DNA from 4 places in the Peribacillus sp. B65 genome. Region 4 is predicted to be linked to each of the others. Evidence: predicted binding sites of a transcription regulator. Region 4 holds the regulator's gene; each other region holds the start of a gene.
The links. The regulator LexA, encoded in region 4, represses DNA repair genes until DNA is damaged. The targets are predictions, from matches to a motif close to CGAACATATGTTCG.
Positions count from the first base shown of each region.

Region 1 (7,874 bases), 480 kb from region 4:
ACAAGCATTACAAGTGTATCGACATAACCCTTGAGCTCCCTTATATCCCGTAGGTAGCTTTCCGGTTTCCGGGAAAATAACTCTTCCTGTAACGATTTGATGATCTTCTTGGCCTTATCCCGGTACTTGGTAGCCTCATCAGCAACTTCCTTGATAAAATCTGCACCGGTAAGGCGTTTTGCCGTCCCGAATTTCACGTTTTGGATTTCCTCATAAAGTGCATTCCAGGATTGGTCCTTCACTTCCGAAAGTTTAGCAACCACGGCAAGATCGGCTAAATAGTTTTCAGCCCTTGGTGCCGGTCCCCCAGGGATTTTTGTCAACGCAAGCGAGCGTTCCAATAAATCTCTGGAGGTGTCCAATTGTAAACCAATATCGAACTTCAATGAATCGATAAACGAAAGATCATCAATCCCATCATCATCTGCCAGCTCATACATACTGGCGGCACCATCAAGCCAGCGGTCCGGGTCTGGATTCGATTGCGAAAAATCATGCAGCGATCGAACGATATTCTGAAGTGCATCATCGTTTCGATCGCTAGTGAAAGCATCAACCAAATTAAAGAACTCTTCATTATCACTTTGCCCATACTGCTCCTCGAAAAGCTCTTCCATCACTTCATCACGAAGCAGCTGGATCTCCGTAGAATCTGCAATCCGGAAGCCCGGGTCGATATCCGTCAGATAATAATACTTCCTGATCACCTCTAAACAAAAAGAATGAAGTGTGGAAATCGAAGCACGATTAATCAAGCTCAACTGCTTACGCAAATGCTGTGAATGCGGATTATCATTGATCGCTTTTTCTAATGCCTCACTTATCCGATGACGCATTTCGGCAGCCGAGGCATTTGTGAATGTAACGACGAGCAGTTCATCAACATCGATTGGTTCTTCTTCTGAAATGACTTTTTGAATGATCCGGTTGACCAGCACCGCTGTTTTCCCTGAGCCTGCTGCGGCCGCTACCAGAATGTCCTGATCTTTAGCCCATATCGCCTTCCATTGATCTTCCGTCCAAGTCACGTCTCCTGGCAGAGCAGGAATTTTCGTTTTACTCATCGCTCTCCCCCTCCCCCCTTAATAGCTCAAGAACGTCATTTTGTTTTTTCTGTGTCAAATTCCTGAATTGGTTCTCCTCCAGTGACTGGTCGAATTGGCATACAGATTTAAAGGAACAGAAGGTACACGGCGTTTTTTCCTTTAATTTGTATGGTGTTATATCCACATCACCATCGACAATTCGATCACCAGCCTCCTGATAAATACGGCGCACATGATGATTCAGGAGCGAAAACTCTTCCCTGCTGGCAACTTTGGAAGCCGCAAGGAGCGATCCGTCCTTTTTAAATCCAGCTGGAATGATATCCGACTTACCAGGATTTTCAATATCAAGTGAAGTATCCATCATTTGAATGACATTTGAATGATCCAGTACAAGTCCATTCATTTTAAAACTTTTATAGATTTCTTCTTCAATTTTATCCAAGCTGAGCATTCCCTTTGATTTGACAACGGGATTATGCACATGAAAATATAAAACCCCGGCAGGGATCGCTTCTTTTCCAATAAGCGACTTGGAATGGGTGACGACGATATCAAGGTATGTCAACATCTGCAGCGCGAGTCCATAATATACTTCACTCATGTTCAGTTCCTTTTCACTCGACTTATAATCGAGCACACGCAAATAGACACCCTCATCTTCTTCCGCTTTATCCACGCGGTCGATTCGCCCGACCAATTCCATCTTCGTACCGTTTTTCAATGTGAAAGATAGTGGTGGCAGCTCGCCATTTTTTCCGAATCCGAGTTCTAATCCGATTGGAGCAAAACCGCTCACCTTTGCATGTTCACTTAATACGATCGAGGCCCGTCCAATCACGTGTTCCAGTTTCCTACGTAAATAGTGATGGCGGTTCGTACTTAACAAGATTTGATTTTGAAGTTTAGGAGCAAGTCTCTCCACGGCAATTCTGGCCAGCTCCAAGCATTGTTCCGAAGTCAATGTAGACCAAGGTATATCATGTTCCTTCAAGTAATCGGAAATCATTTTCAACGCTCCATGGAACATCTCTCCTATATCCGGTGCATCCAAACGGAAAATCTGCCGTTCCCTCAATTTCAAGCCATGAGCGGCATAATGGGAAAACGGGCAGCTATTGAACATTTCCATCCTGGATACACTCGTAAGAATGCTCTCACCGTATAATTGCTTACTTGTTTCCTCAGATAATTTCTTTGTCCTATTTTGATAAAAAAGGCTCGATAAAACCTTAGTTGCTGAAGGACCGGCCCTTTCATCATCAATAATGGCATTATACACATCCCACCATAGTGAATGGATTGGATAGTTTCTTTTTTTCAGCTGCAATTGGGCAGCCAGGTACGATAGTGCCACATCATGATTCGCAGCATATTTCACCTGTTCCTCAGCAGGCAGATCGGATGGATCGTTCATATAATACACTTCGGAAACGTTAGGCAATACGTCCCTTACCCGTTTTAAATAGGATGAGGGTAAAAGTGCCTTTCCTTCCTCATCGGCAAGCGGATATGATAAATAAAGTGCCTCAGCAGGCGTAGTGAATGCTTTGTACGCTGTGAACTCCTCATCCAGCAGGCGCACTTTTGAACTTGGGGCAACATCAAGTCCGCCAGCCAGCAGCACATCACGATCACTATCTGAAAAAATTCCGTCAGATACAGCTTTTCCTGGCAAAACCCCTTCGTTCAGGCCGATAACAAAAGCTGTCTTCACATCATCCAGGCGGGATAAATCTAGATTAGCGACCAATACTTGGTCAATTGCCGGCGGTACCAAAGAAAATTCAAGAGATTCCAGACCAGCTTCAATAATTACTGCAAACTGTTTCATGGAGAGCTCTTCCCCGCTCAGCAGTTCAACGAATTGGTCCAATAGGTCGACAACCGCATTCCAAGTTTGCTCATGCTCTCTTGCCGATACCAAATCACCTGCTTCTTCTGCCTCTAGTTTTAGCTTTTCCAATTTTTCCGGCACATGCAATTCTTCAAGATATAGATAAAGGGCTTCACACAATTCCCTGCCATTAGCAGCCTTTTTAACACGTTTTGAGAGCTTCAAGATGGGCTCGGTAAATAATTGCTTCATCTCATTCAACTCTTGCTCAAGCTTCATTTCCTTATCCGTTTGGTTCCGGTCCTCGAGTTCCAGGCCGCGGAAGCGCCTGTAGGTCCAACGTTCTTTGGACGTCCACCTGCTTCCTTTAATGCCGCGGGCCAGCACATAGTTCTCCAGCTTATCTACCTGTTCGCGCATCCTATCATGATTTTTTTGCAGCGGAAATAGAAGCTCCGTCTTGATTGCACGAAATACCGGCTCATAACGCCAATAGCCATTGATGATCTCCAAAGTGGAACGAATCAGTTCAATCAGAGGATGATTCAGCATCGTCCGTTTGGAATCGACGAACAAGGGTATTTGATAATCCCGAAAAACGGTTTGTAAAATATCTGCGTATGCTTCCCCATTACGGACTAAAATCGCAATATCACGGAAACGGTGCTGTTTCTGTCTGACCAGCGACAAGATGTCCCGGGCAACTCCTTCAATCTCAGCTCTGCGGTTAACTGCCTGGGCGATCGTTACATCAGGTGACTGCTCAAACGTTTGTGCAGGACGAATGGCAAAATGAGTTTCCAGGTGATTCAGCCCTGGACTCTTTCCAAACCTTTCCGTCCCTTTTAAGATTCGATCTTCTGAAATCGGTATGCCATTCCTCAATCCAGCCTGATAAAGGTGATGATAAAGATTACCCGTTTGCCTGAACAGCTGCAAATCATCCGGGGCATATTGCCTGTAGGGCTGATCTAACGTCAGTGAGATCGTTACACTCCTGCACAGCTTCATCATTTCTTCCACAATCAATAATTCCTGTGGAGTCAAGCTATAAAAACCATCGATGTATATATCCGCATTCCTTATATATGAAGACTCTGGCATTTTCTCGATCAGCAAAGTGAAATAGTCTTCGGAATCTAAATATTTGTTGACCATTTCATCCTCAAAAGCCTGATAGACCAATTCAAGATCATGCAGTTTATCCTGAATGCCGCTGCCGGCCTGTGAGGTTTCTTGCAAATAGTTTTGAATGTCATCAGGTTGGATGCAATACTGCTTGAACTCGGCCAGCATTAGCTCCATCTGTGCAATGAACCCCTGCTTATCAGCAGATCGACGAAACATCTTTAACTCTTCCTTTTTATCTTCCATGATCTTCCGTATCAACATATTGACGCCGACACTGTCCAAATGCAGCCGGCTCATCCCCCCGGTTTCCTGAAGGACGCGCCATGCAAGCCTGCTAAAACTGAAAACCTGTGTCCGGATCATTCCGGCAAGGCCTGGTGTTTTAATTAATTTATATTCAGATAGAAACGTCATCTGATCAGGAACGAGGTAGATAATTGGATTTCCTTCGGGATCTTCTGCCAATTTGGAGCGGATTTCGTCCAATATATTCGAAGTTTTCCCTGCACCCGATCTTCCCAGTAAAAAACGGAGTGACATCTCTTTTTCCCCCTTACAACATAATATCTAGACCCATCATACCAGAAATACTTTCGTCTTTATGACTAGGTTTCTGTTTCCAATTAGATTTACTTTCTATTATTTTACCGTTTCCCTTTAAAAAACACCAATCGTACGTTCGCGTTTTCCCCCAAAAGAAAAAGCCCACATAATTTTGGGGCTTCCACAATCATTCACCTGTAAATTTAAAATTGAAATCATTGACCGGCCAATATCGAACATCCACTTTACCGACAACATTTTCAACCGGTATATAACCAAAATGACGGCTGTCAGCACTTTCAAGACGGTTATCACCCATGACAAAAAGCTTACCCTCCGGAACTTTGGTCATGTCCGTCAATTCTTTTAATGTAAAATCACCTGTAAAATCCTGTTCCGGGAAACCTTCCTTGAATTTCTCAAGATAAGGCTCATCCACTTTTTCACCATTTACGTAAAGCCAATCATCTTTATAACGAATTCGGTCACCTGCAATCCCTATGACTCGCTTAACATAATCTTCTTGTGAATTAGCATGAAAAACAATAATGTCAAAACGGTTGATATCATGAATCCGGTAATTGATTTTATTCACGACAAGTTTATTTCCATCTTCAAGGGTCGGCTGCATCGACTTCCCTTCAACATCATAGCTTGAAAAGAGAAATGTACGGATTAAGATGTAAATAACAAAAGCTATCATCGCTGGTTTTATCCAATCGGATAAAGAATTCTTGTTTGTTTTTTCCATCTAGTTCAACCCCTACTGCATTTATATATTAATTTATTGTCCTTCTTCTCTCTTCATGCTTTTATTTAGCCTAACTTCCAGTCTTTTTCCCACATACCATAGGATAAAGATGACGATTCCGATAATGATCGTTCGCACAGGCTTATGAATTAATGATACTAAATCGTAACCTACGAAGCTGATCGTAAAAATCATCACCGCTTTCCCACCCACTACTGCAAGTCCATATTGCAGGGTACTGACTTTTGAAAGTCCTGCCACGATATTAACGATAGCCGAGGGTGTAAAAGGGAAGCAGAGTAATATGAACAAAGGACCGAATCCATGGCTCTCAACCCAAACCATCAACCTCTGCACCTGTTTATGCTTTTGCAAAAATCGGAAAAACCTCATTTGACCATATCTTCTAATAATCCAAAAGATCAAAAAAGACCCCGCTACCGCACCAATCCAAGAAAATAAAAATCCCCACCAGAGACCAAAAGCCGTTGCATTAGCAAGCACGAACACCACTAAGGGCAAAAAAGGCAAAAATGCTTCCAGCATCGGCAGCAAGATCCCAGGAATTGGACCGAATGAGCGATATTGCTGAATAAGTGCCGATATATGATCAAGTGTAAACCACTCACGTATAGTATCCAAATCCATAATTATCTCCCTCGACATGCTGCCATCATTGCAGCATAAACTTATTAAAAACTGTTTATTTTAGATATATCACTTTCCCCTGAAATTGCAAGAATTATTATCCATATATCTTCATACTTTCCCTATCTCCGGAAAACATAATCTTGTTAACGAATATTTCTTGATTTATCAAAACTGCTTGCATATACACTGAAAATACATTAGGATAAAAAACAGAACAGATGTTCTTATTTTGCAGAATTTACATACTATTATTAAAAACGCGCTATTTTAGAAAGGGGCGGTCATGATGACCCGCATTCCAGAAGATGACCGAAATATGATTGAAAAAGCCATCTACCTCCCTATGGTTATTACAGTCTTAAACCGGGATCTCAAGGTCATCGAAATTAGTCCGTTTAAATTAAAAAGGCCCTATTCGGAGCTAGTCGAACATATTTTAAAAGTGGTTCAAGACGAACTTGCCGAGGTGCGGCGCTATTTGCGCAAGGAGAATATTAAGGTTAGTGAAATCAAACGCGATGAATCCTTCACGATGTATTGTTTTTTATATAAAGGATACGAGGAACATCATAATTATTTCAATCCCCGCCTTCGCAACAAAACTGAAGACTTGTTATGTTATTACTTTTTCGAAAAAAACCACCGTTCAAGGAATTAGCGGGTGCAGGCATCCATGTATGTGGATGTTTGGAGCCTTAGATCATCCAGTATCTTATATGAGAAGGTTAAGCTTAATCAGTCAATATATGAATTAACGTAACGGAATGTTTCGGTTAAGAATAAGCTATAATGTTTTTTATTTGGAACTTTATCAGCAAATGATATTCCATCGAGTAAATTTGATTTTCTGATTTTAACTACACTCTGTAAATGCTTCTTGATTAATTGCTAACGTATTTAATTATATCCAATCATAGCAACATTTTACTAATATATGGTGAACAATCTATTAGATCTAATTGGAATAGCAGAAAGTATTTTGTCTAAACACAGTATATTGCACCAATTTTCATTTTGAAAACTTTTGTTAAAGAGATTTATCCAGAAGAAACACATAACAAAGAAGACGGAAAGTACAGACCTCCCGAATAGTTAGCGGAAAGATAATAAGGGTTACATAGAGACAGAAATTATACAATGGGGTCAAAAAAAGAGAAAAATTTCATAACATATAAATCTTTATACCCTTATATTGATTTACGGCATGTCGCTTTAAAATGATATACGAATGCTATGAAGTGCAGTCCAAATAAAGTCGGGGGAAATTATGAAAAAGAGTAGCCTTATAATAAATTCTATACTTGGATATATTGCAATAGGGGTATTCGTTATTGGTTATATTAGAAGTATACCGGTATATAACTATACAATTCTAGGTTTTGAAGCAGATTACATTATTCTTACATTAGGAACGTCTTTCATTTTTGGATATATATATTACCTTGAGAAGCAATTAAAGGTCCCCCAAAAGGCACTTTTTATTGGGAGAGCATGTTTTTTTATCACTTTAATAGGTAGTTTCATTTTAGAAGTGATTTGAAATTCAGCATTCTCTCACCTCTATTTCTGAACCATTTGAGAGAAGAAGTCTCTGAAACATAAAAAAAGAAATTCAAGATTTAATGGATGAGCTATTTGAAGATTAATTCTGATGCCCTTCTCATATGAGAAGGGCTTTTGGTTGTGACTTTTGCTAAAGCAAACATTGATATGATTGATCGTATGAAAGAATCATTCCATTATCCGCCTGTAGAATATCATCTCCTCCACCATATTAAAAACTCAGATACATTCCCCTTCTTCACCAGCGACAATCCATCATAAATACCCAGGATCATTTTACCTAACCACGATTCTGATGCCTGCTTCCTTTTTTTATCACAAAGAAAATTATGTCCAAATCCCCATTTTTCGA
Region 1 is NZ_CP195840.1:548,362-556,235, forward strand. It holds gene addA (helicase-exonuclease AddAB subunit AddA) at 1-1,064, opposite strand, end outside; gene addB (helicase-exonuclease AddAB subunit AddB) at 1,057-4,554, opposite strand; gene lepB (signal peptidase I) at 4,745-5,308, opposite strand; gene ACSR9O_RS02755 (TVP38/TMEM64 family protein) at 5,342-5,956, opposite strand; gene ACSR9O_RS02760 (YhjD family protein) at 6,246-6,617, shown strand.
Region 1: a site for LexA is predicted at 4,683-4,696, ahead of addB (helicase-exonuclease AddAB subunit AddB). Genes of this name have one in related genera too.

Region 2 (7,874 bases), 1.5 Mb from region 4:
TTCCTGGACAACATAATCCACATCCAAATGCATGGAAACATGTGCCTTTAACGCCTGATTGATATGATGATTCAAAGTAACGTGATTAATATCGAATAAATTATCGATATTAAACGCTTTTTCAGCTCGATTCATCCCATCTTCCGTCAGCTGAACACCTTTTGTCTTTTCATCATATGTGTAGTCGGTTTCTTTTTTCAAGGTTTTTACAAACGCATTGGCCTGGATATACAGCTGAGCCGATTTTTGTGCAGAGCCGGAAATGATCAATGGCGTTCTTGCCTCATCGATCAAAATCGAATCGACCTCATCAATGACAGCGAAGTGCAGCGGGCGCTGTACCATTTGTTCTTTATATAACACCATATTGTCACGAAGATAATCAAAACCTAACTCATTATTCGTACTGTACGTAATGTCAGCATTGTACGCCGCCTGTTTTTCTTCTTTAGAATGACTGTTCAAATTCAACCCGACGGTCAAACCAAGGAAATCATACAATACACCCATCTCGGTGGCATCACGGTGTGCCAAGTATTCATTGACAGTAACGACATGTACACCTTTACCGGTAAGCGCGTTTAAATAAACCGGCATGGTGGATGTTAAGGTTTTACCTTCCCCTGTTTTCATCTCGGAGATATTTCCATCATGAAGTGATGCCCCACCCATGATTTGAACACGATAAGGATATAAGCCCAGAGCACGCTTTGCCCCTTCACGTGCAACCGCAAAAGCCTCAACAAGCAAATCATCAACGGTTTCCCCATTTTGATAACGCTCTTTAAATTCACCCGTTTTGGCACGCAACTGTTCATCCGATAACCCCGCCGTCTCATCAGCCAGCGCTTCGACCTGATCGGCGATTTTTTCTAAACGTTTGATTTCTCGCTTATTCGGATCAAAAACTTTATTTAATATATTAAGCATTCAATAACGCTCCTCTATTATGGTAATGATCGTTCAATGACAAAATTCATATAAGTAAGAAGAAACACACTTCTATTATTACTAATGCACGCTTAATTTTACCACTTCTATCATAGAGGTACAACTTCATGTCACTTCCCTGGTATAGACCTGAATTCAATTCTTGCGAAAAACAATGGATAAATGAGGAGTAAAACTGTTAAAATAGAAGGAAGTATAAAAAATATGTTGCTAACTCCCCACTATTCCATATGTAAATGTGAATTATCCATAACCTTCCATCACTAGATGCTGTGTGTCCTCTCTAGCGATAGCATGTCAAGGTAATCCAACCTTACAGTCGTCTTGTTTTGAATGATAAGATTGGCTACTGACACTTATTAGCGGAAGATAAATAGAACATGTTTCGAGGTGGTATTGATGATTGGTGAACGTGTAAAAAAACTGCGAGAAGAAAAGAAAATGTCGATGACTGAACTTGCCGATAAAGCGGGTGTGGCAAAGTCTTATTTAAGTTCGCTCGAGCGGAACTTACAAACGAATCCTTCTATTCAATTTCTTGAAAAAATCTCCGCCGTACTAAACATTCCTGTTGATGCCCTGCTTTATGATGCACCAAATAAGGAAACCTTAGACACTGACTGGATGAAAATCGTTGAGGAAGCCATGAATTCGGGTGTCTCAAAACAACAATTCAGGGAATTCATCGAGTTTAATAAATGGAGAAAAGATAAAGAAGAGTAGAGTGGTAGTACACTAGTTTACCTACATAATCCTGAAGAATACAGTTTGAATAAGCTAGACTTGTAGAATCTCAAGGAAGAATAAACCCTATAAACAGCTAATGAATCGAATTACTGTTTATAGGGATGTTCTCGAACTTTTTCGTAAGCTATTTTCCATTGTTCTCCTCTAATGTTACTTCAAGGCTTTCCCGTTTCAAAAAAGCACTGATTTCCTCCTTTTTGAAACCCAAGCTCCTTGCTTCTGAAATCAATTTCACCCATTCATGATCCATTTCCACATTAGCCACCTCTTTTACCTCCTAAAATACTCCTTGTATTTCAGGCAGACCAGCCATCCTAGTCTCGAGGACCTTAGACCTGTGCCTTTGCGCCCTCATCTTTCAATAAGTTTGCCTTTGTCGTGGTATTTATTACCAAATACATTACTTATAATCATATTATAACGGATACCCACTCCATATATTGCTATTTTATGTCGGTAATCTACCTAAATGCAAAAACTTTTATCCGACAAATTATTACAAAATTAAGAAAATTCATAGTGCAGGTAATTTATCATAGACTAATTCATTTTCGTTTTTTTGTATAATAGTGAATATTGCTCTTCTTAATATATCGTTGCTTTGTATTGATTCTCTCCATTGTAAGTGCATCCAAGGCTTTTTGCGCAGTTAAATCCTCACCGCAGGTCGGGCAAAGCCACTTTCCATATTCCGCACTGCTAAAAGAAGCCCTATGGCAAGTATGGCAATTCTTTCGATACAAGTAATCCAACCCCTCTGCACCTTGATCAAATTGTTTTTTATAAAAAATCAGCCGTTCTTTTTAAAGAACTTACAATTTGAGTATAGTGCAAAAGAAGGGGGTTATTAAATAGGTAAAACTGACTATTTATCTTAATAAAGAACAATAATTGTTCTTCAAAAGGATTTTTCGTTGATTTGTATTTTATAGAGAACAAAAGAAGCAATCATTCTTTTCCTTTTCAAACGAATTCTATCAACAGGCATTAAAAAAGCACAACCCAAAGGCTGGGCTGTGCTTTTGATCTTAGAATAATAATTAACTAGGTTCAATCAATCCATAGCGTCCATCTTTTCGGCGGTACACTACGTTCGTTGTATTAGTATCCGCATTCGTGTAAACGAAGAAACTGTGACCAAGCATATTCATTTGTAAAATCGCTTCTTCACTGTCCATCGGCTTTAAATCAAAGCGCTTATTGCGGACCACTTCAATATCATTATCGTCTTCGAATTCATCCACCACTTCGTCAACTTCCATATTGAAGGCGAATGCATCTGGTGCAGCTGATAGATTGTTCCGGAACTTACGATTGACCTTCGTTTTATGTTTACGAATTTGGCGTTCAAGCTTATCATTGATCAAGTCAATGGCAGCATACATATCCGCATTTTCCTCTTCAGCACGAAGAACCAAATTCTGCATGGGAATCGTCACTTCGACCTTTGATGTATTATTGTTCACTTTTAAATTCACTAACACATTTGCATCTGGTGTATTGTTAAAATATCGTTCTAACTTGCCAATTTTCTTTTCGACGTATTCTCGAATTGCTGGAGTTACCTCAATGTTTTCACCGCGTACGTTGTAATTCATAAAGTGAGTCCTCCTTAAATTAAGACTATACAGTTAGATTCTACAATACCCCTCCGGTTCCTTTTAGAAACACATCATGAAATATGTCGAAATAATGAAACAATTGTCGGAAGGTTTGGAAAGGGGTTGATGTCTGCCCTAGCTTCATTATATCAAATGCTATGCTATAAAGAAAAAATTAAGCCTATTTTATTTACAGAAAATTTAAAAATAATTAACATGAAAACCTTTTGGAATCCAAACGGTCGTGTAATCAATTTCTTTTATCATAGAACACACCATCCACTGATAGACTTTCATACGGGTTCGTGTATTTATTGGATGATCGTTTCTTCTTGTTTATTTCCTGGATATCCCGCTTTATCTCCTGCTTTTGGAGCTTCAGCAAGTGATCGACCTTTTGGTTGAGCAACAGTGCTGCACGTCCCAGCTGCTGCTCTTCTGCAGTAAAAGGCGGTTTGATTCGAGAAAGAAGTCCATCTCGCTGATCGATCAGCTTTGTGATCCTTTCTATTTTATCATCACGCTCTGTAATCGTGTGATTTTCCAGAACGGCAAGTAATTCAACAGTCAAATCATGAAAGGTCCTAATCACCATTACACTTGACCGCTTTGGGTAAATTGTTTTTTCCGATTGATTTGAATTACTTCCTTCCAAGTATTCCGGAACTCAGTAACAAGGCCCTCCACTTCTTCCAAGGCAGAAACATCATTTTTCATATTCGCTTCTATCAGACGCCGGTTCATGAAATCATATAGACTCATCATATCTTTGGATACATCCGCATCCATATTCAGCGTCACCATCAATTCGCGGATGATATTTTGCGCCTTGATGATGTTCGTATTCTTCGCTTCGATATTTCCTGCTTCAATGGCCTTCTTCCCAAGCATGATGAACTTCAAACAGCCATTATAAAGCAGTAATGTAAGCTCTCCCGGGGATGCTGTGTTGACTGAATTTTGCTGATACGATTGATAAGGATTATTTATTGCCATATTTAACTTCCTTTCCGACTTACCTTAACTAAAATAAGAAGCTAACGATGCACTTTGGCTGTTTGCCTTTTGAATCGCTTTTTCCATCGCCGTGAACTGGTTGTAATAGCGCGATTCCAATTTCGTTAGCTTTGCCTCAAATGTTGAAATCTTCTTATCCAGCCCATCAACCAATTTTCCGATTGTAAAATTGTTATTAACAAATCCGGCCTTTCCGGCCTTTTCAGTAATCGCCTTCATTGATGATTCTATATCATCCCTTAACCGGCGCGCGAGACCTTTGTCGCTCTTTTCTGGCCCATTGGCCATGAACATATCATAAATCGCATTCGGATCCTCACTAATGGCTGCCCGGAGCTTGTCCTCATCAATCGTTAATTTACCGCCCTCCAAATAATTTTTGGTGGTGGTGATCCCCAAACTGCTGAGATTGTTTTTTCCTGTGATCCCATCCACCGAGGTGTATAGGGATGACCTCATTGTGATCAGGAGGCTTTTTAACGTCGAATCGCTTTTTAACGTTCCGCTCTTCGCTTTTTCTTCCCACAGCTTCACTTCATCCTCGGTCATTGCCTTCTTTTGCTCAGAGGTAAGCGGGGTAAAGGAGCGATATTTAGCTTCACCCGTTTTATCTTGAACCTTTTTAATGACATCATTGTATGTATTCACAAACTGAGTGATCGTGTCCAGGATGGCATCCACATCAGCTGTTGATGAGAATGTGACTGTATCCGTCGTTTTTTGCTTTACCGTTATTTCCGCTCCATTAATCTGAAACGTATTCGAAGGCCGGGAAATGTCCAGGCCATTATAAGTAATCGATGCATTTTCCCCTATTGTGCCGCCAGTTCCTTCATTGTTACTGCTCATTTTTAGCACATTGAAGAAATCTCCGGTACTCCCTAACTCAATTTCAGGCCGATCTTTTATATCACCTGTATTTTTAGCAGTGATGGAAAACTTCTGGGACGTTTCATCGAAAAATAGAGTCACTCCCGAGTTTGCATTAATTTTATTTATGACACTTTCTAACGTATCGTCCGCATCAAGGGTAAGAGTATACGGTTTTTCCACTGTTGCGCCATCTTTTACTTCCGTATCAAAACCGCCATCCTTATTGATGGACAGTATCGTAATATCTTGAGGAGTCGTGATTCCCAATTCCGATAGTTTCTTTTTGGGGTCGGTAACAGCTGATTTTTCTGTACTTGTCATGGTTGCTGCCTTGGCAAGTCCATTCACTTTTATATTCCCGGAAAAATCACTGGTCGAATTCACATTTCTCACTGATACAGCATCTGGATTCGATAACGTCACCTTCTTTTTAATGAAGGAAGACTGCTTCCCAATTCCATCACGAATGAGCGTATCCAATTCTGATAAAGCTGTATTTATCGAACGGTAATCATCCCGCTGCCACTCGGAATACTGCTTTTTCTGTGTCAGTTTATCCAATGGCACCCGTTCTGCCTGCATCATGCTCTTAACTAATTCATCAATGTCCATCCCGCTTGCTAAACCACTGATTCGTACCAAAATTGATCACCCGCTTATATTTTTTCATCCACCATTATGCCGACAAACTCCGTCATTGCCGCATAGAAGTCCAATAACTTCTTCGGGGGAATTTCCCTGATCGTCTCATCCGTTACATCATCCACTACCTTGACATAGTACTCATTCAGCTTCTCATGATATTCAAAACGAACCGCCGTATGTGTTGGATTAAGGAAGGTGTTTAAACTATCCACCACTTCCTGCATCTTTTCTTTTGAAGGCACATAAGTAGATTCCCCACTTTGCTCCGAATAGGCTAGCGTATTCATTTCCCGCTGATAAAATGAACTGATTCCTTCCGAGATTGCTGTTCTAAGTTGTGAGGAAAGGATATTTGTGGACAAACTCTCCAGCATCTAAATAGCCCCCAATATGATATCTTTACTTTTTATATCGGTTCCGAAATGGAACTTTACAGTGTACATACAAAGGATTTATTATTAAATAGAGAACAAACATTCGCTATCGGAGGGGATAACATTATAAAATGGGATTAAGAAGATGAGCTTACACTCTTATATAAGGAGGTTTTCATAATTAATCTTACTGAAATCCAGAAAAATATATTATATGCCAGCATTATAAGTGACGGTGAAATCACGAAAATTTATAAAAATAGCAGGAGAAAGAACAACAGCTACCGGGAGCACTACGGCACATCTCAGGGAGATTATCGAAAATGGAAAATTTCCTTTTTTGATGGATTATTATATATCACTCCGGCAAGCCAATGTGTCCGTTCCGCTTCTTTAGAATTATTCACCAATTTATTCCTACACTTTTACAGTGATGATGGAACTAAACATCTCCCCTTCACATTATTGAAACATTGCATTTTACCACATTTCCTAACTATTCTATACATGGATGATGGCTCTTTAAGCATCTCATACAGGGTAAATCATAATAAAAAAATTATTTACCTCACACCGCATATTTACCTTTACCTTCAATGTTATCCTAAAGACGAATTAGAGAAACTAAAGGAACATATATTTACCACATATCATTTATCCTTAAAGCTGAGCTCTCGTAAAGATGGATATGGATATATTCTAAAAACTACTTCTGTTAAAGAAACTTTTCGTTTCCTCGAACTAATCGAACCTGTAGCAAAAACTTGTTCTTCCATGTTATATAAAACCTCTTGGGAATTCCGAAATCAAAAAGAAATACTCAGGTGGAAATCTAAGTATCCTGATTACACGATTCTTACCAGCAGTTCAGATCGCTCTAAACCCTATTCTCCAGATGAAATTAAATTACTAAGACAACTTAAAGAAAATGGTTATACAACAAATGAAATTGCAAAGATGCTAAAAAGAAGTTATTGGTCCGTTACTTATAAATGGCAAGAAATAAAAAAACTAAACTAACGCCAAAACGTGATAGTATTTTGGAGCTAAATAATGTTAATCTAACCGATCCTTTATATTTTTCGATAAAAAAAGAGACTCTAGTAAAACTAGAGTCTCTTTCAGGTAATCTAAAATTAACGAAGAAGTTGTAAAACTCCTTGTGGTTGTTGGTTCGCTTGCTTTGCGACTATGTCTTTCGATCATAGAACAGACTATATCTTCACCCTTATCTTATAAGGGGCTGGGCACTTCGAATGGCTTTTGCCACCCTACGGATTTCATTGCCATAGCTTTCACCTTAGACTGTATATCCTAGTCGTTGAACCTTCTCCAGAGTTTCCTCAAAGGAGCTTGGCTGCTGATTATCCATTATGTCATCTCCATCATTTTCAGACCATCACGCTTACCGTTTCCAGTTACGTTGTGGTTGATGCAGCTTTAGGAAGTTCCAGCAATTCACCCAGTCATAATTTTATCCATTACTGGATAAAACGCCCTTCAAATTTACCTCAGAAGTTGTAAAACTCCTTGAGGTGCGGAATTTGCTTGAGCTAGCATTGCTTGAGATGCTTGCGCCAAGATAGAGTTTTTAGTTTGCTCCATCATAGTCTTAGCCATATCTGTATCACGAACACGTGATTCAGCAGCAGTCAGGTTTTCAGAA
Region 2 is NZ_CP195840.1:2,489,568-2,497,441, reverse strand. It holds gene secA (preprotein translocase subunit SecA) at 1-930, opposite strand, end outside; gene ACSR9O_RS12210 (helix-turn-helix domain-containing protein) at 1,351-1,674, shown strand; gene sinI (DNA-binding anti-repressor SinI) at 1,823-1,963, opposite strand; cyclic di-GMP riboswitch class I at 1,995-2,080, opposite strand; gene ACSR9O_RS12200 (hypothetical protein) at 2,244-2,441, opposite strand; gene hpf (ribosome hibernation-promoting factor, HPF/YfiA family) at 2,739-3,296, opposite strand; gene fliT (flagellar protein FliT) at 3,550-3,894, opposite strand; gene fliS (flagellar export chaperone FliS) at 3,894-4,295, opposite strand; gene ACSR9O_RS12180 (flagellar hook-associated protein 2) at 4,320-5,831, opposite strand; gene flaG (flagellar protein FlaG) at 5,846-6,208, opposite strand; gene ACSR9O_RS12170 (DNA endonuclease) at 6,386-7,228, shown strand; gene ACSR9O_RS12165 (flagellin N-terminal helical domain-containing protein) at 7,715-7,874, opposite strand, start outside.
Region 2: a site for LexA is predicted at 6,301-6,314, ahead of ACSR9O_RS12170 (DNA endonuclease). Genes of this name have one in related genera too.

Region 3 (7,874 bases), 990 kb from region 4:
GCCCTGTTATTAAATAACAGGGCCTTTTGGATTTAAGTGGATGATTATTTATCCTCTTATATAAAAATGAATATTTTTCTAGGGTTTTTCCTTTTAACTTATCAAGAAATGCTATATTATAGAAGCTAGACAATTAATATAAAGTGTTCAGACCTTGAAATTTACGATGGATAAGTTTTTTGCCCCTGAGTAGGGTAAAAGCTTTTAGGCTTAAGGAGTGTTATCGTGGATAATAAAGAATGGTATTTTGAATATGAAATCCAAGTCAACCGTCCTGGTTTATTAGGGGATATTTCATCCCTTCTGGGGATGCTTTCCATTAATATCATCACCATTAACGGGGTCGATGAAGGCAGGCGTGGTTTACTTTTGTTGGCGAAAGACAGCCGTAATATAGAAAGATTCGAGTCAATTCTCCGTACGATGGATACGATAAAGGTCATTAAGCTGAGGGAACCTAAATTGCGTGATCGCCTCGCAGTCAGGCATGGACGTTATATTCAGCGCGATGCCGATGAGAAAAACACCTTTAGGTTTGTCCGTGATGAACTGGGCTTGCTTGTCGATTTCCTGGCCGAGCTGTTTAAACAGGAAGGGCATAAATTGATCGGGATACGAGGGATGCCTCGTGTCGGGAAAACTGAATCCATCGTAGCCTCGAGTGTATGTGCTAATAAGAGATGGTTGTTTGTGTCATCGACCCTTTTAAAGCAGACTATCCGCAGTCAGCTTATTGAGGATGAATATAATAATGATAATTTGTTCATTTTAGATGGAATTGTTTCCACTCGCCGTGCAAATGAGCGTCATTGGCAGTTGATTCGCGAAATAATGAGGCTTGATGCTGTCAAAGTAATCGAACATCCAGATGTTTTTGTCCAAAATACAGAGTATACCCTCGAAGACTTTGATTATATTATTGAATTGCGAAACAATCCTGAAGAAGAAATAACATATGAAGTTGTCGACCAAAAAGACCAGTTTTCAGGGTCCGATTTTGGTTCCTTTGACTTTTAAAATGGCAGGTGTTTTATTTGACTGAGTTAGGTAATCGATTAAAGGAAGCTAGGGAAGCCAAAGGCCTTAGCTTAGAAGATTTGCAGGAATTAACGAAGATCCAAAAGCGTTACCTTATAGGCATTGAAGAGGGAAATTACAGTATGATGCCTGGAAAGTTCTATGTACGGGCATTCATAAAGCAATATTGTGAAGCGGTCGGACTGGATTCAGAAGAGATTTTCGAACAATATAAAAGTGAAGTGCCATCAGTCTATAGCGAGGAATTGCCAGAACAGCTTTCAAGGGTCCAATCCCGGAAAACTATACCGGCGGGAGATTCAAAGGTTGTTGAAATGTTACCGAAGATCCTGGCTGTCGTTTTAGTAATTGGTGCGGCCGTTTTGATATGGGTACTGGTATCGAATTATATGAGTAACCCTGATAATGATGATAAAAAGAACGCTAAAGAGAATGAAGCTGTGGGCTACAATAAAAGTGATGGGTTTAACGAAGAAAAAGAGAATGCAGACAAAAAACAGGAAGAAAAATCTGAGTCATCTGATGAGAAGAATGAAGATGATGCAGTTGTCAAAGATGAAAAGAAAGAGCAAAAACTTGCCGTCACAAGTTCCAGCGGTAAAAATAGTACGTATGAATTAAAAAATACCGATACCTTTAAATTAAAGGTGACCTCAAAAGGCTCGCCATGGGTCGGCATAAAAAATGGTGAAGGTAAATTACTATTCCAGGGCACTATCGACAAGGACAAAAGCCAGGAAATTGATTTCACCAATGAAAAAGAAGCTGTCATCAATATAGGCAGAGCATATGAAACTGAGATTTATGTGAATGATGAGAAGCTGGAGTATTCCATTTCACCGACTGAAGTGAATACGCAATTGGTTACGATACAATTTACGAAAGCCGAATAGTCATCTTATAGATGACTATTTTTGCTCTATTTAATGGTAAGGCGACGGGGAAATGGATTACCCGGCATATAAGATTGGATTTTGAGTTAAATTATACATAAAAGCGTATTTTAGATCTAAGACGCAGGCCCGAATGGCAGGCGTAAATTTTGGAGGTAAAAGTTTTGAATCTGCCTAATAAGATTACAGTAGCAAGAATCTGTTTAATACCAGTATTTTTAATCATCATGCTCGTTCCTTTTTCATGGGGGACGCTGACGTGGGGAGAATACAGTTTGCCAGTGGCGCACTTAGCTGGAGCCATCCTCTTTATTATTGCTTCCACTACGGATTGGATCGATGGCCATTTTGCCAGAAAATATAATATGATTACTGATTTAGGGAAATTTTTAGATCCACTGGCTGATAAGCTTCTGGTTTCGGCTGCCTTAATCGTTTTGGTTGATCTAGATTTAATGTACGGTCAATCATGGATTGCCATCGTGATCATAAGTCGCGAGTTTGCAGTCACCGGATTGCGTTTGGTGCTAGCGGGTACAGGGGAAGTGGTTGCAGCGAACCAGCTTGGTAAAATAAAAACATGGGCACAAATTGTTTCTATTTCGGCTTTATTGCTGCATAACCTCCCATTTGCCCTAATTTCACTTCCATTTGCCAATATCGCATTGTGGATTGCATTAATCTTTACAATCTGGTCAGGCTTGGATTATTTTATAAAAAACAAAGAAGTATTTGTTAATTCAAAGTAAAAACGAATGGTGGTTTTGAAAAGATGGATGCAGAAATCATTGCAGTGGGCTCAGAGCTTCTTTTAGGACAAATCAATAACACTAATGGAAGGTTCTTATCGCAGCAGTTTGCGGAAATGGGGATCAACGTTTTTTACCATACTGTGGTCGGGGATAACGATCGCCGTTTACAACAAGCTATAGAAATCGCTGAATCTAGGGCGAACTTGATTGTCTTTACCGGTGGACTCGGTCCTACCAAAGATGATTTAACGAAAGAAACGATTGCTCGCCATATAGGGAAAAAGCTCGTTTTTAATGATGAAGCTTTGCATTCCATTGAAGCTTACTTCCAAAAACGGGAACGGCCGATGACGGAAAACAACAAAAAACAGGCCCTTGTCTTAGAAGGCAGTGAAGTGTTGGCAAACGATCATGGCATGGCACCGGGAATGGTCTTGTCCAAATCTGGGATTACATATATGCTTCTCCCTGGTCCGCCAAGTGAGATGGAGCCGATGTTTTTAAGTTATGGTTATGAAAAGATCATGAATAAACTGGAAAAGCATGAACGGATCGATTCCAAGGTTCTTCGGTTCTACGGTATAGGTGAAGCCGAACTGGAAACGGTGATTGAAGATCTTCTTGTCAATCAAACGAATCCGACAATTGCTCCGCTGGCAGCCGAAGGGGAAGTGACGTTAAGGATCACCGCTAAAGACTCTTCTAAAGAAAAATGCGAAGAGCTTATTTTAGAAGCGGAAAAAGAAATTCTTAGCAGGGTCGGTAAGTTCCACTATGGAAGTGATAATACTTCACTAATAAAGGAACTTGTAAAAGAATTAACGGTCCGCAAGCTTTCAATTGCGGCAGCTGAAAGCTTGACCGGTGGGATGTTCCAAGAACAGCTGACAACCATACCTGGCGCCGGTAAAGTCTTCAAAGGCGGAATTGTCTGCTATACGAATGATGCGAAGTCGAACGTCCTTGGCGTCAGCGATGATACCATATCTGAGCATGGGGTGGTCAGCGGTGAGTGTGCAATGGAAATGGCCTCTAATGTCCGGAGCAAGCTCGATGCGGATGTAGGCATAAGCTTTACGGGTGTTGCAGGTCCGGATGAACAAGAAGGCAAGCCTGTAGGGACAGTATTCATTGGCATTTCCTATCGGGATGGAAACACTCATTTCAAGGAGTTGAATCTTTCCGGAAGCAGGGCGCAAAACCGGATTCGGAGTGTGAAGTACGGCTGTCATTACCTATTAAGGGATTTATAAGCGCTAAAAGCAGAGCTATTTACAGCTCTGCTTTTTATTTGGTTTTAGAAGTTTGTTTCTTGAAAAATAGGGAAAAAAAGAAAAAAGTTAATTCAATGAAAATGGTTTTTTTACGGAGAAAGTGAAAGGAAATGGAGATTTCCTTAAGATAAAACGCTTTTTTACAGAGAATACCCCGAAAGAAAAAAACGAATGAATGTTCGACTTTTTGCTTGGCAAAATTGTAAAAAGAGTATATAGTAAAGATAGGTTTTGAGACAGGATGCAAACCTTGATCTCGAATAATTGCTAACGTAAGTACACCTTTAATCGGACAGCCGATTATTTGAATATAGAGGAGGAAATTGAGTGAGTGATCGTCAAGCGGCTTTAGATATGGCATTAAAACAAATTGAAAAACAATTTGGTAAAGGTTCTATTATGAAACTTGGGGAACAGTCTGATCGTAGGATTTCAACGATTTCAAGCGGTTCTTTAGCATTGGACGTAGCATTGGGAGTGGGCGGATATCCAAGAGGCCGGGTCATTGAGATATATGGACCTGAAAGCTCCGGTAAAACGACTGTTGCATTACATGCTATTGCAGAAGTACAAAAGACTGGCGGCACGGCTGCATTCATTGATGCAGAGCATGCTTTAGATCCAGCATATTCAGAAAAACTTGGTGTGAATATAGATGATTTACTGCTTTCACAGCCTGATACGGGTGAACAGGCCTTGGAGATCGCTGAAGCATTAGTTCGAAGTGGAGCTGTAGATATCATTGTCATTGATTCGGTGGCAGCACTTGTTCCTAAAGCTGAAATCGAAGGCGAAATGGGAGATTCCCATATGGGTCTTCAAGCGCGGATGATGTCCCAGGCGCTTAGAAAACTGTCTGGTGCCATTAATAAATCAAATACCATTGCCATTTTCATTAACCAAGTCCGTGAAAAAATCGGTGTTATGTTTGGGAATCCAGAAACGACTCCAGGAGGCCGGGCATTGAAGTTCTATTCAACTGTTCGTCTGGAAGTGCGCCGTGCGGAACAATTAAAACAGGGTAATGAAATCGTCGGTAATAAAACGAAAATCAAAGTTGTAAAAAACAAGGTTGCTCCACCATTCCGTCAAGCGGAAGTTGACATCATGTATGGTCAAGGGATTTCCCAGGAAGGTGAAATCATCGATATGGGTGCAGATCTTGATATCGTCCTTAAAAGCGGCTCGTGGTATTCATACAATGAAGAGCGTGTCGGACAAGGCCGCGAAAATGCGAAGCTGTTCTTGAAAGAAAATCAGGATATCGCTCAGGAAATTTCTCGGAAAATCAGAGATCACTATAATCTCGATGGAGAGCATGAATTACCGCCAGAAGAAAATGAACCAGAAGAGCATTTTGAATTGCTTGATTAATGGTATTTGGAAAAGGCCTAAGCTTGTTCGCTTAGGCCTTTTCTATATATTTTGAGAAAAGTGTGAAATTTTCAGCGAAATAAATGGCATTGAAATAACTTTTCCATAAAGAATGCTGTACATTATGATGGTTGATATTGAGAAAACTTGAATAATCATTGATACATAAGGGACAAACGCTTGACAATAAAAATTCTCAACTATACAATTAATATGTATATTTTACAATTTTTCAAACTAAAATTTTGAAAATTAAGTGCTGTATATTGAATTTATGTGCAATGTACTTGCCGACAGTTCAACATTTTATGTAAAAAGTTCATAGCAAGGGGAGGTGAAACGATGGAACCCATGACAATCATCTTCACTTTGCTTGGCCTAATCGTCGGTGCAGTTGTTGGTTATTTTATTCACAAATCAAAATTTGAGAGTAAAATAGCAGGGGCAAAGGGCTCTGCTGAACACATCCTTGAGGATGCAAAACGTGAAGCGGAAGCACTTAAGAAAGAAGCCTTGTTGGAAGCAAAAGATGAAATTCATAAAGTTCGTGCCGATTCGGATCGGGAAGCCCGTGAAAGAAGGAACGAATTACAAAAACAAGAAAATCGGTTATTGCAAAGAGAAGAGAATCTGGACCGCAAGGATGAAACGTTAGACAAACGTGAAAGCCTTTTGGAGAAAAAAGAAGATTCTCTAAACCAAAGACAACAGCATATTGAAGAGATGGAAAGCAAAGTGGACGAGACGGTTCGTAAGCAGCAAACAGAGCTTGAACGTGTTTCCGGTTTAACTCGTGAAGAAGCTAAAGCAATCATTATAGACCGAATGGAAAACGAGCTTGCTCACGATGTAGCGCTTATGATTAAAGAAAGTGATACCCGTGCCAAAGAAGAAGCTGATAAAAAAGCAAAAGAAGTTCTTTCTCTTGCCATTCAGCGTTGTGCGGCTGATCATGTTGCAGAAACCACCGTTTCTGTAGTAAATCTTCCAAACGATGAAATGAAAGGACGGATAATCGGACGTGAAGGACGAAATATCCGGACGTTAGAAACGCTAACAGGTATTGACCTTATTATCGATGATACTCCTGAAGCTGTCATTTTATCTGGATTCGATCCAATTAGACGGGAAACGGCACGCTTGGCTCTTGAGAAACTTGTTCAGGACGGAAGGATCCATCCGGCCCGCATTGAAGAAATGGTTGACAAAGCAAGACGTGAGGTAGATGAACATATTCGTGAAATTGGTGAACAAACGACTTTTGAAGTTGGAGTTCACGGTCTCCATCCAGATCTCATCAAAATTCTAGGTCGTTTGAAGTTCCGTACTAGTTATGGGCAAAACGTACTTAAACATTCAATTGAAGTGGCCCAGCTTTCAGGTTTACTGGCCGCTGAGCTTGGAGAGGATGAAGTTCTTGCCCGCCGTGCAGGTTTACTGCATGATATTGGGAAAGCGATTGATCATGAAGTGGAAGGCAGTCACGTTGAAATTGGCGTTGAATTAGCAACCAAATATAAAGAGCATCCAACTGTCATTAACAGCATCGCTTCACATCATGGCGATACTGAACCAACTTCCATCATTTCAGTGCTTGTGGCTGCCGCTGATGCATTATCAGCTGCAAGACCGGGAGCTAGAAGTGAAACGCTTGAAAATTACATTAGAAGACTTGAAAAACTTGAGGAAATTTCCGAATCCTATGATGGAGTGGAAAAATCATTTGCGATTCAAGCCGGACGAGAAGTGCGGATTCTAGTGAAACCAGAACAAATTGATGATCTTTCGGCCCATCGACTCGCACGTGATATCCGGAAAAGGATTGAAGAAGAGCTCGATTACCCTGGTCATATAAAAGTCACGGTCATCCGTGAAACAAGAGCAGTCGAATACGCTAAATAATCGTTAATGAAAAACGAAGTGGTGCAAACCACTTCGTTTTTTCTTTTCGGATTTTAATCGTTAAGCGTAATTCCTATAATTACCCCAAATTATGTTACAATACATACTTGAATAATTCATATAATTAGGTGAATCTAGAAAGGGTTTTACAATGAAATTGCTATTTATTGGAGATGTGGTGGGGTCTCCTGGTCGTGACATGATCCAAGAATACCTTCCTAAGTTAAAAGAAAAGTATCGTCCGCACATCACGGTCATCAATGGCGAGAATGCAGCAAGTGGCCGGGGGATTACAGAAAAGATTTACCGCAGTTTTTTAGAGTGGGGAGCACAGGCGGTGACCATGGGAAACCATACATGGGATAATCGTGATATCTTCAATTTTATTGATGAAGCGAAATATCTCGTCCGTCCAGCGAACTTTCCAGACGGGGCACCTGGAGAAGGAATGAAATTTTTAAAATTGAACCAGTATGAAATAGCGGTCATCAATTTGCAAGCGAGAACATTCATGCCGGATTTGGATTGTCCGTTCAAAAAAGCTGAAGAACTCGTGGCGGAGGCTCAAAAAAAGACACCAATCATCTTTGTCGATTTTCATGGAGAAGCTACAAGTGAGAAGCAGGCTATGGGGTGGTTCC
Region 3 is NZ_CP195840.1:33,217-41,090, reverse strand. It holds gene ACSR9O_RS00180 (DUF3388 domain-containing protein) at 226-1,017, shown strand; gene ACSR9O_RS00175 (helix-turn-helix domain-containing protein) at 1,026-1,931, shown strand; gene pgsA (CDP-diacylglycerol--glycerol-3-phosphate 3-phosphatidyltransferase) at 2,096-2,680, shown strand; gene ACSR9O_RS00165 (competence/damage-inducible protein A) at 2,704-3,936, shown strand; gene recA (recombinase RecA) at 4,285-5,331, shown strand; gene rny (ribonuclease Y) at 5,674-7,233, shown strand; gene ACSR9O_RS00150 (TIGR00282 family metallophosphoesterase) at 7,385-7,874, shown strand, end outside.
Region 3: a site for LexA is predicted at 4,126-4,139, ahead of recA (recombinase RecA). Genes of this name have one in related genera too.

Region 4 (7,874 bases):
TGTATATAGGCTGACACAAATTTTAATTATCTTTTGCAAAGACATATATAAAGAACAATACTAATAAGCACAAACCATGATGGCTTGTACCTAATATGTATCAGTCAACAAAGAGAACTAAAGTAATACTCCATAAAAAAACTCTAAGTGGACATTAATCGTATATTTTAATGGCTTGAACCACTTTTCCTAAAATTCGAACTCTATCATTTTTGATGTTATAGGTTTTTTCTTCATAAAAAGGATCCGTGCTGCAGGGAGTGAGTGTGATATTTTCTTCATCGATATTCACTTTTTTGACAGTGGCATCGTGACCATTTACCAAGACCACTCCAATTTTTCCTTTATCAACGTAGGTTGTTTTTTCAACGAGAATCAATGATCCGTCACTGAATTCTTTGTTCATGCTATTGCCATTCACTCTAAGGAAAAAATATTCTTTATTCGTTTTTAGCATCGAATTTAATGTCGGCATATAGGCTTCTATATATTCATTGGTAAAATTAGGCTCTCCAGCAGGGATATTGCCATATACTCCAATTAATCTTACATTCTTTTCATTTAGAAATTCCATTCCTGGAGCATTTCTAGCGTTAGGTGCTCCTTCAATGAGGTGGGATAGCGGTATTTCAAAGCATGAGGACATCATGCCCAATTTATCCATTAAAGGTTTATTCCGTCCAGATTCCCATGCTGATACTGCCGTTGGTGCCACCTTTAATATATTTGCTAAATCTTCTTGTGTCATTTTTCTTTCTTTTCTTAACATTTTAATCCGTTCACCAATGTGCATATTTCTTCACCTCTTACTTGAATATACACCATGAGTGAAGGTGAGTAAACTTAAAGTGCGTGAATTTTGCGAAAAATTGTTGGTAACTATACTTCAAGTGTGATATCATTTTTTTAGATAGGTGGTGACAAGATATGACAAACGTTAAGTTCACACTTAAACAAGCGAGGAAGTATAAAGGTTTAACACAGGAAGAAATGGCTAAAGTGCTGAAGATGGCCAAAAGGACTTACATTGACTATGAGCAATATAAGATTCCTTTGCGAATCGATAAGGCTTATTTGTTTGCGGAATGTGTAGGGTTCTCGATCGACGATATTATTTTTTTTGATCCCCACCTACACTTCAAATGTAGTTAAAGGATCAAGACTATCAATCATTTATTCACCAAAGTAACCATTCCTGGGGCAAAATTTAAGTAATGATCGAAACAGGGTGAAAAAATGGGAAAGGAAAATCAGATAAATAAATTATACAATTGGAAGAGCGAGCATAGCCCTGATATTATTTATCCAGTTCTCATTGTGAAATAGGCGTATGTGGCGTTTAGGGGAGGGCTTTAAGGAGTTAATAATCCAAATACACGATTGATATTGAGATCCCTATGAATGACAGCCAATTGCTGTAAAAGAATTTTTTCAACAATTTACTTAATGTATAGGATGGACTTCAAAACAACATGAATAGGAGCAATTGGACAGTGGCAAATTCGAAGAATAATATTTGGATGCTCATAAATAAAGTCAAGCCCTACATCTTTTGCAGGAGAAGGGCTTATTCTCTTTTTCTTCGTGAACATACAGCATTCGATATATGGATTTCCTCTATAAGGATAATTTCATAATTGGAAAATGACTGTATACATAAACGAATTGAAGGCAAACCATCATACTATATCTCCATTTTTTATGAACTTTTTCTAGTTTTTTTCTCCTATCTTTATGAAGATAGCAGGTAATGGTATGCAAAAGTACAAATATATACTAATGAAGGCTATCAAAGGCATGGAAGGAGGGCGTTGAAAATAGGATGAGTTCGAAAGAATTCCACATGATATTGGAGGAGATAACAATTGAAAAGGAATGTAATCAATTATATCGTTTTTCTTGTCCTCATTCTAACCATATTAATTATGGCCAAGCCAGACATTTCCTCAGCAGGAAAATTAAAGCCCCCTTCCGAAACTTTCAGTCCAGGGGATTGGTTTCTTGGAAGTATTCCTCCCAATCTTGATACAAAGAAACCACCGATCGTGTTTGTTCAAGGGAAAAACGGCAGTTCAACCAGCTGGTACGGTGAAACGGATTATCATGGTGTCAATGATATGTATACCAAAGCGTATGAAGCAGGCTACCAAACTGTTTTTGTTCAGCTTCATGATTCAGCTGGAAATGGATCAGTGAGCCAATATGCTAATGGAAGGCTTTTAGCTCAAATGCTTGCAGAAATCAGTAACCATTTCGGGGGTGAAAAAGTAAATATTATAGCTCACAGCAAAGGGGGCCCAGATACCCAAGCGGCTCTAGTGCACTATGGAGCACACCAGTATGTTGGAAGGGTAATCACTTTAGCTTCCCCCCATCATGGTTCTCACCTAGCTGATTTGGCTTATAGCTGGTATGCGGGCTGGCTTGGTTCCCTATTAGGTCAAAAAGATGAGGGAACTTATTCTTTACAAGTTGGTAAAATGGCTGAATTTCGTTCGGTCACGGATAACCATGTTAATTCTCGTAAAAACATGTATTTCACTGTGGCAGGCATGAACAGAGGCCCGGTTCTATCAGCCTTATCAATGGGTGGACAATATTTATCTTCATATGGGGAAAATGATGGTCTAGTGAATGTATGGAGTACAAAAATACCCTATGCAACACATTTATTTTCAGATTCCAACTTTGATCACGACAATATACGAGTCGGCTCAGCTGTATTTTCAAGAATTGAACCATATTTAAGAAGCACCTCCACCGCTGGGATCCCTGAATATAATGTCAATTATAAAGAACGGGTTGAAGATGATGTCATTACCACCGCACTCGCTCAAACCGTTCTGGGTGATGTCCTGAAACAAAATGTCTGGATCGAACTAAGCTTCCATGTAAATGAATCAGCCCCAGGCAATATAAACATATATACAGCATCAAATGATGTCGAGGTTGAAATGATTTCTCCATCCAATAAAAAGTATTCACCTTCCTTAATGGTTCATTCAGCCAAAAACGAAACTTCCTTTTTTAATGGTGCAACCGTCCAATCATTCAATAGAAACAACCTTGAAATTGGTGATTGGAAAGTGCGTATGAAGACTAAATCGCCAAAAGACGCCTACCTGTTCACAGCACAATTTAACGAAAAGAATCCCATTACATTAAGTATGGCCGGTAAAGTTAAGCAAAAAGATGCGAAATTTTTAATAGAGAACCCAATGAATGATAAAAAAAGGCCAATCAGCACAACATTTTTGGTTCATCTAATAGATGAAACAGGTAATGAAATTAGTGAAAAAAGCTCAATTAAGGCAATGGATACAGAAAATTTTACTGGCACCCTTCCGGAAGTACCTAAGTCAGGTGTTTATAATGTAACAATAGATGTCAAGGAAAAAAATGTGGATGGTACTGAAAGAACCCGGACAATGATTCGTTCGGTCTATATTGAGAAATAGTGAAATGCATTCTCTTCTTTGAGATGGTATCAGACTGTAGACAAATTCGAAGTTTGCCTTCAGTCTTTTCTTGAATAATAGATCCAGTTGAATACAGAAGTCCGCTCCCTTTCCGCCGATCCTACCAAGCCGCCTCGGCAGGAGTGTAAAAAACATAATAACCCACTTTTCCCGACAAAAAAATCCCTTCTCATAATTGAAAAGGTTTTTTTTGGATGTAATGTGGTGTTAACATGGGTGGTTTGTTTTAGCCAAAGGATTCAGCCAGTTTGTAATTACTAATACAGCGATTAAATTAATGGTGTTCGATGGGAAATAAAGCTAGTAAGGTCATCTAGCAATAAAAAGATTGATGAATTTCAGCTAGACAACAAGAATAGATTTAATCCGTCTTTTTGTAGGATTCTCTATAAGACAAAATACCAGTTTTGAGTGCAGCATAATTGCCTATGCTTGCATAGCCATAAAACCAGCCCATGAAAATTCCTGAAACCAAGTGATGACGATGACTGATGAAAATGGAAATGAACAAGCCAAGACCCAAAGCGATGGTAGGTACGAATTTTGGATGAATATGAAACATGACCTTAATAAGTTGAGTAAGAATCATGATGGTAGGAATGGCTATCACTGCATCCCAGAAGTTTGTATGGACGGTTGGGTAGTCCATGATTTCACCACCTTGAAATGAAGTTTTTAAAAATAGTTTTTGTTTTTCATCAAGGTTTTATACAAAAATAAATAATTACAAATTTAAAATTAACGAACAAGTTTTGAAGATTTTCAGTGTTCAACAGAAAAAGCCGTCAATCCATTTAATTAAATGGATTGACGGCTTTTCCTGTTTGGTAGGGAAATGGATAAATAATACTCGAAGCAAGCCACTCTAGGTAAGAAATCTATAATAAAAACAATTAGCCAAACATCAGAACCTGTTGTATGGGACTTGCTGTAACCTTTTTCATAGATGAGAATACGATAAGAATGAAGATGAACAGTGAAAAATAAAGTAAAACCATTGATGGGAGGTTCTAATGAGCAAGGAAACATTTATTAAGGAAATTGCTCCCTATGCAAAATATTACCTTCTGTTGTCATTGCACAAGCTTGTTTGGAGAGTGGGTATGGGACAAGTTTATTAGCAAGCAAAGGAAAAAATATATTCGGTACAAAAGGTGACTTCAAGGGTGAGTCTGTCATCATTCAGACAATGGAATATGTCATTGGCGTACCCGTTCAAGTATGGAACAAATTCAGAAAATACCCATCTTGGGAAGAAAGTCTTAGAGATCTTGCCAATTTATATGTAAAGGGGACTTCATGGAATAGAAGTCTTTATACGGCTGTCATTGGAGAAAAAGATTACAGAAAAGCACTCAAAGCAATTTTCGATGCTGGGTACGCCTCGGATCCCAACTATATTGAAAAACTGGTGAACCTTATCGAAACAAGCGATTTAACAAAATATGATGCAAGTATAGAAGAGGTTTATCATATTGTCCAAAAAGGGGATACCGTCTCTGCGCTTGCAAAAGCATACGGTTCTACACAAGTGCAGATTCAACAGTGGAACGGCTTGGTAGATCTTAACCTAATTAAAGTGAACCAAAGATTACGAGTGAAGTGAATTTTAACTGGGAGCGGTAGTTAAAGCTCTCTTTTTCATTGTAATCAGATTGTTACCAAAGTACATATTAGGCGATCGTATACTTCCGTTCGTAATTAAGGACGTTTAAATTCCCATGAAAACTTGATTCTATTAAAATTCCTTATGCATATTGAGAGAATTCGGGACATAGATTAAACAAACAAAAAAAGCGCGGTTAGCGCTTTTAGTGTATTTGTCTATATAAGCCTATTACTTTTCCAAGTATCGAAACATCTCGTAAAATAATTGGTTCCATATTCGAGTTCTCAGGCTGAAGCCTTATGTAATCCGGTTCCTTAAAGAATCGTTTTACAGTGGCTTCATCATCTTCCGTCATGGCCACGACGATATCTCCATTATTGGCATTGCTTTGTTGTTTCACGATGACATAATCCCCATCATGAATTCCTGCTTCGATCATACTTTCACCCATGATTTCCAGCATGAATACATGGTCATCATGTGGAACCATGCTTTCGGGAAGCGGAAAGTATTCTTCTATGTTCTCAATGGCCGTTATCGGCATTCCCGCTGTTACTTTTCCAAGTAACGGCACGTTCACGACATTGACTTTGGGAATATTGTTCGCTTCCTCCAAATTCATTATTTCAATGGCCCTTGGCTTGGTTGGGTCACGTCTAATCAGGCCTTTGCTTTCCAGGCGTGATAAATGCCCGTGTACTGTTGAACTTGAAGCAAGTCCCACTGCTTCACCAATCTCCCGTACGGAAGGTGGATACCCTTTTTGGCGGACCTCTTCTTTAATGAAATCAAGAATATCTTGCTGCCTTTTTGATAGTTTAGTCATATGTGCACCTCTTCCCCAATGTTCTTTGCTACATTATAGCATGGCCCCCAATTCTATACAAACATAAGTTCGAATTTTGTTGTTGACTGAAACAAACGTTCGTATTATAATTTGACCATAACATACGAACGAACATTCGCTTTGGAGGGATATTTATGAAAAATTTATACAAAAATTATATTTATACGATTCTATTAGCGGGATCAGTATTCATCTTTTCAATTTTATTCTCTTGTACATTGAACAATGATCCAAAAAAGGATTTCCTTTCTATAGAAGTAAGTGAAGGTGACACCCTATGGGGAATCGCTGAAGAATATGAAGAAGCAAATTTGACAAAAAAAGAATTCATTGGTTGGATAGAAGAGCATAATGGAGTCAGGGCGGATACAATTAAACCTGGTCAAGTCATCGTCATACCGGTTAAAGGGGAAGAACTTGTCCAGAATTTGGCCAGTGAGCAGTAAGCAGTGAAGGTAGGGTATTATGAAGGCGGTAATCTATTGTAGGGTCAGCACAGAAAAAGAGTCACAGGAAACATCATTGGCAAGGCAGGAAGATGAGTTAGTCAAATTGGCAGAAAAGATGGATGTTGAAGTTATATCCATAATAAAAGAGCAGGCAAGTGGTTATGAGTTGAATCGGGATGGCATTTTTGACATGCTCGAACTATTTAAAACTAAAGAAGCTGAAGTACTATTAATCCAGGATGAAACAAGGCTGGGAAGAGGGAATGCCAAAATAGCCCTTTTCCATGTCATCCTTAAAGAAGATGTTAAAATTTATACACTCTCACATGACGGGGAGCTTGAGTTATCGGATTCGGATGCCATGGTCATCCAGATAGTCGGTATTGTAGAAGAATACCAAAGGAAACTACATAATCTTAAAATAAAGCGCGGGATGATAAGAGCCGTTGAAAAAGGATACCGTCCTCAAAAAAACCTTCAGAATCAAAGGAATTCCACTGGAAGGGACCGTATGGAAATCCCTATTGAAGAAATTATTAAACTTCGGGCCAATGGATTGACATTCGCAGAAATCGCAGCCACTTTAAGGGGCTTTGGATACAATGTTTCAAAGGCTACTGTGAACAGGCGTTTTCTCGAACATCAACTGAATACAAATGAAAGTAAATCTTAGAACTTGTAATTTCGCTTTTTTTTTAATACCATGACAATATCCGGAGATTATGAAGGAGCGAAATTATGTTATCAAAAGAAAAAATAGCCCGTATTAATGAACTTTCTAAAAAGGCAAAGGCTGAAGGTTTGACGGAAGTTGAGGCGAAAGAGCAAACCCAATTGAGAAGTGAGTATTTGGAAACATTCAGAAAGTCCATGACCGATACGTTGGAGCATGTGAAGGTCGTTGATCCAGAAGGTAATGACGTCACTCCTCAAAAGATAAAAAATATAAAAGAAAAAAGAAACTTACATTAATGCTTGGATCCTTCTGATAAAACATTCCGCTTGAGTACCCTGTTAGCATTTAGGAGTAAAAAGGGAGTGCATGCATGTATGTATTCTCCTATTTAGTTTAATCTAAATAGGGGACTTCTGTTATTATAGAAAATTGTAATATTGAGGCAGTAAATAGTGATTTTAGTTGTGATATTATGCTTGTCACTATAATATAAAGAGGTACATTACAGGAAGGGATGTTTTTACAATATGTTAGATAAATTAGATGCACTTTCTATCAATACGATTCGTACATTATCAATTGATGCAATTGAAAAGGCTAATTCCGGCCATCCAGGTATGCCAATGGGTGCTGCGCCGATGGCGTATAAACTATGGACCGAATATATGAACCATAACCCGAAAAATCCCGATTGGTTTAATAGAGATCGCTTTGTTCTTTCAGCTGGACATGGTTCTATGCTGTTATACAGCCTTCTTCATTTATCGGGCTATGGTTTATCTATCGATGATTTGAAAAGCTTCCGTCAATGGGG
Region 4 is NZ_CP195840.1:1,025,587-1,033,460, forward strand. It holds gene ACSR9O_RS05075 (LexA family protein) at 155-793, opposite strand; gene ACSR9O_RS05080 (helix-turn-helix transcriptional regulator) at 928-1,152, shown strand; gene ACSR9O_RS05085 (esterase/lipase family protein) at 1,926-3,458, shown strand; gene ACSR9O_RS05090 (hypothetical protein) at 3,841-4,128, opposite strand; gene ACSR9O_RS05095 (glucosaminidase domain-containing protein) at 4,570-5,085, shown strand; gene lexA (transcriptional repressor LexA) at 5,291-5,914, opposite strand; gene yneA (cell division suppressor protein YneA) at 6,070-6,381, shown strand; gene ACSR9O_RS05110 (YneB family resolvase-like protein) at 6,401-7,057, shown strand; gene ACSR9O_RS05115 (DUF896 domain-containing protein) at 7,123-7,356, shown strand; gene tkt (transketolase) at 7,588-7,874, shown strand, end outside.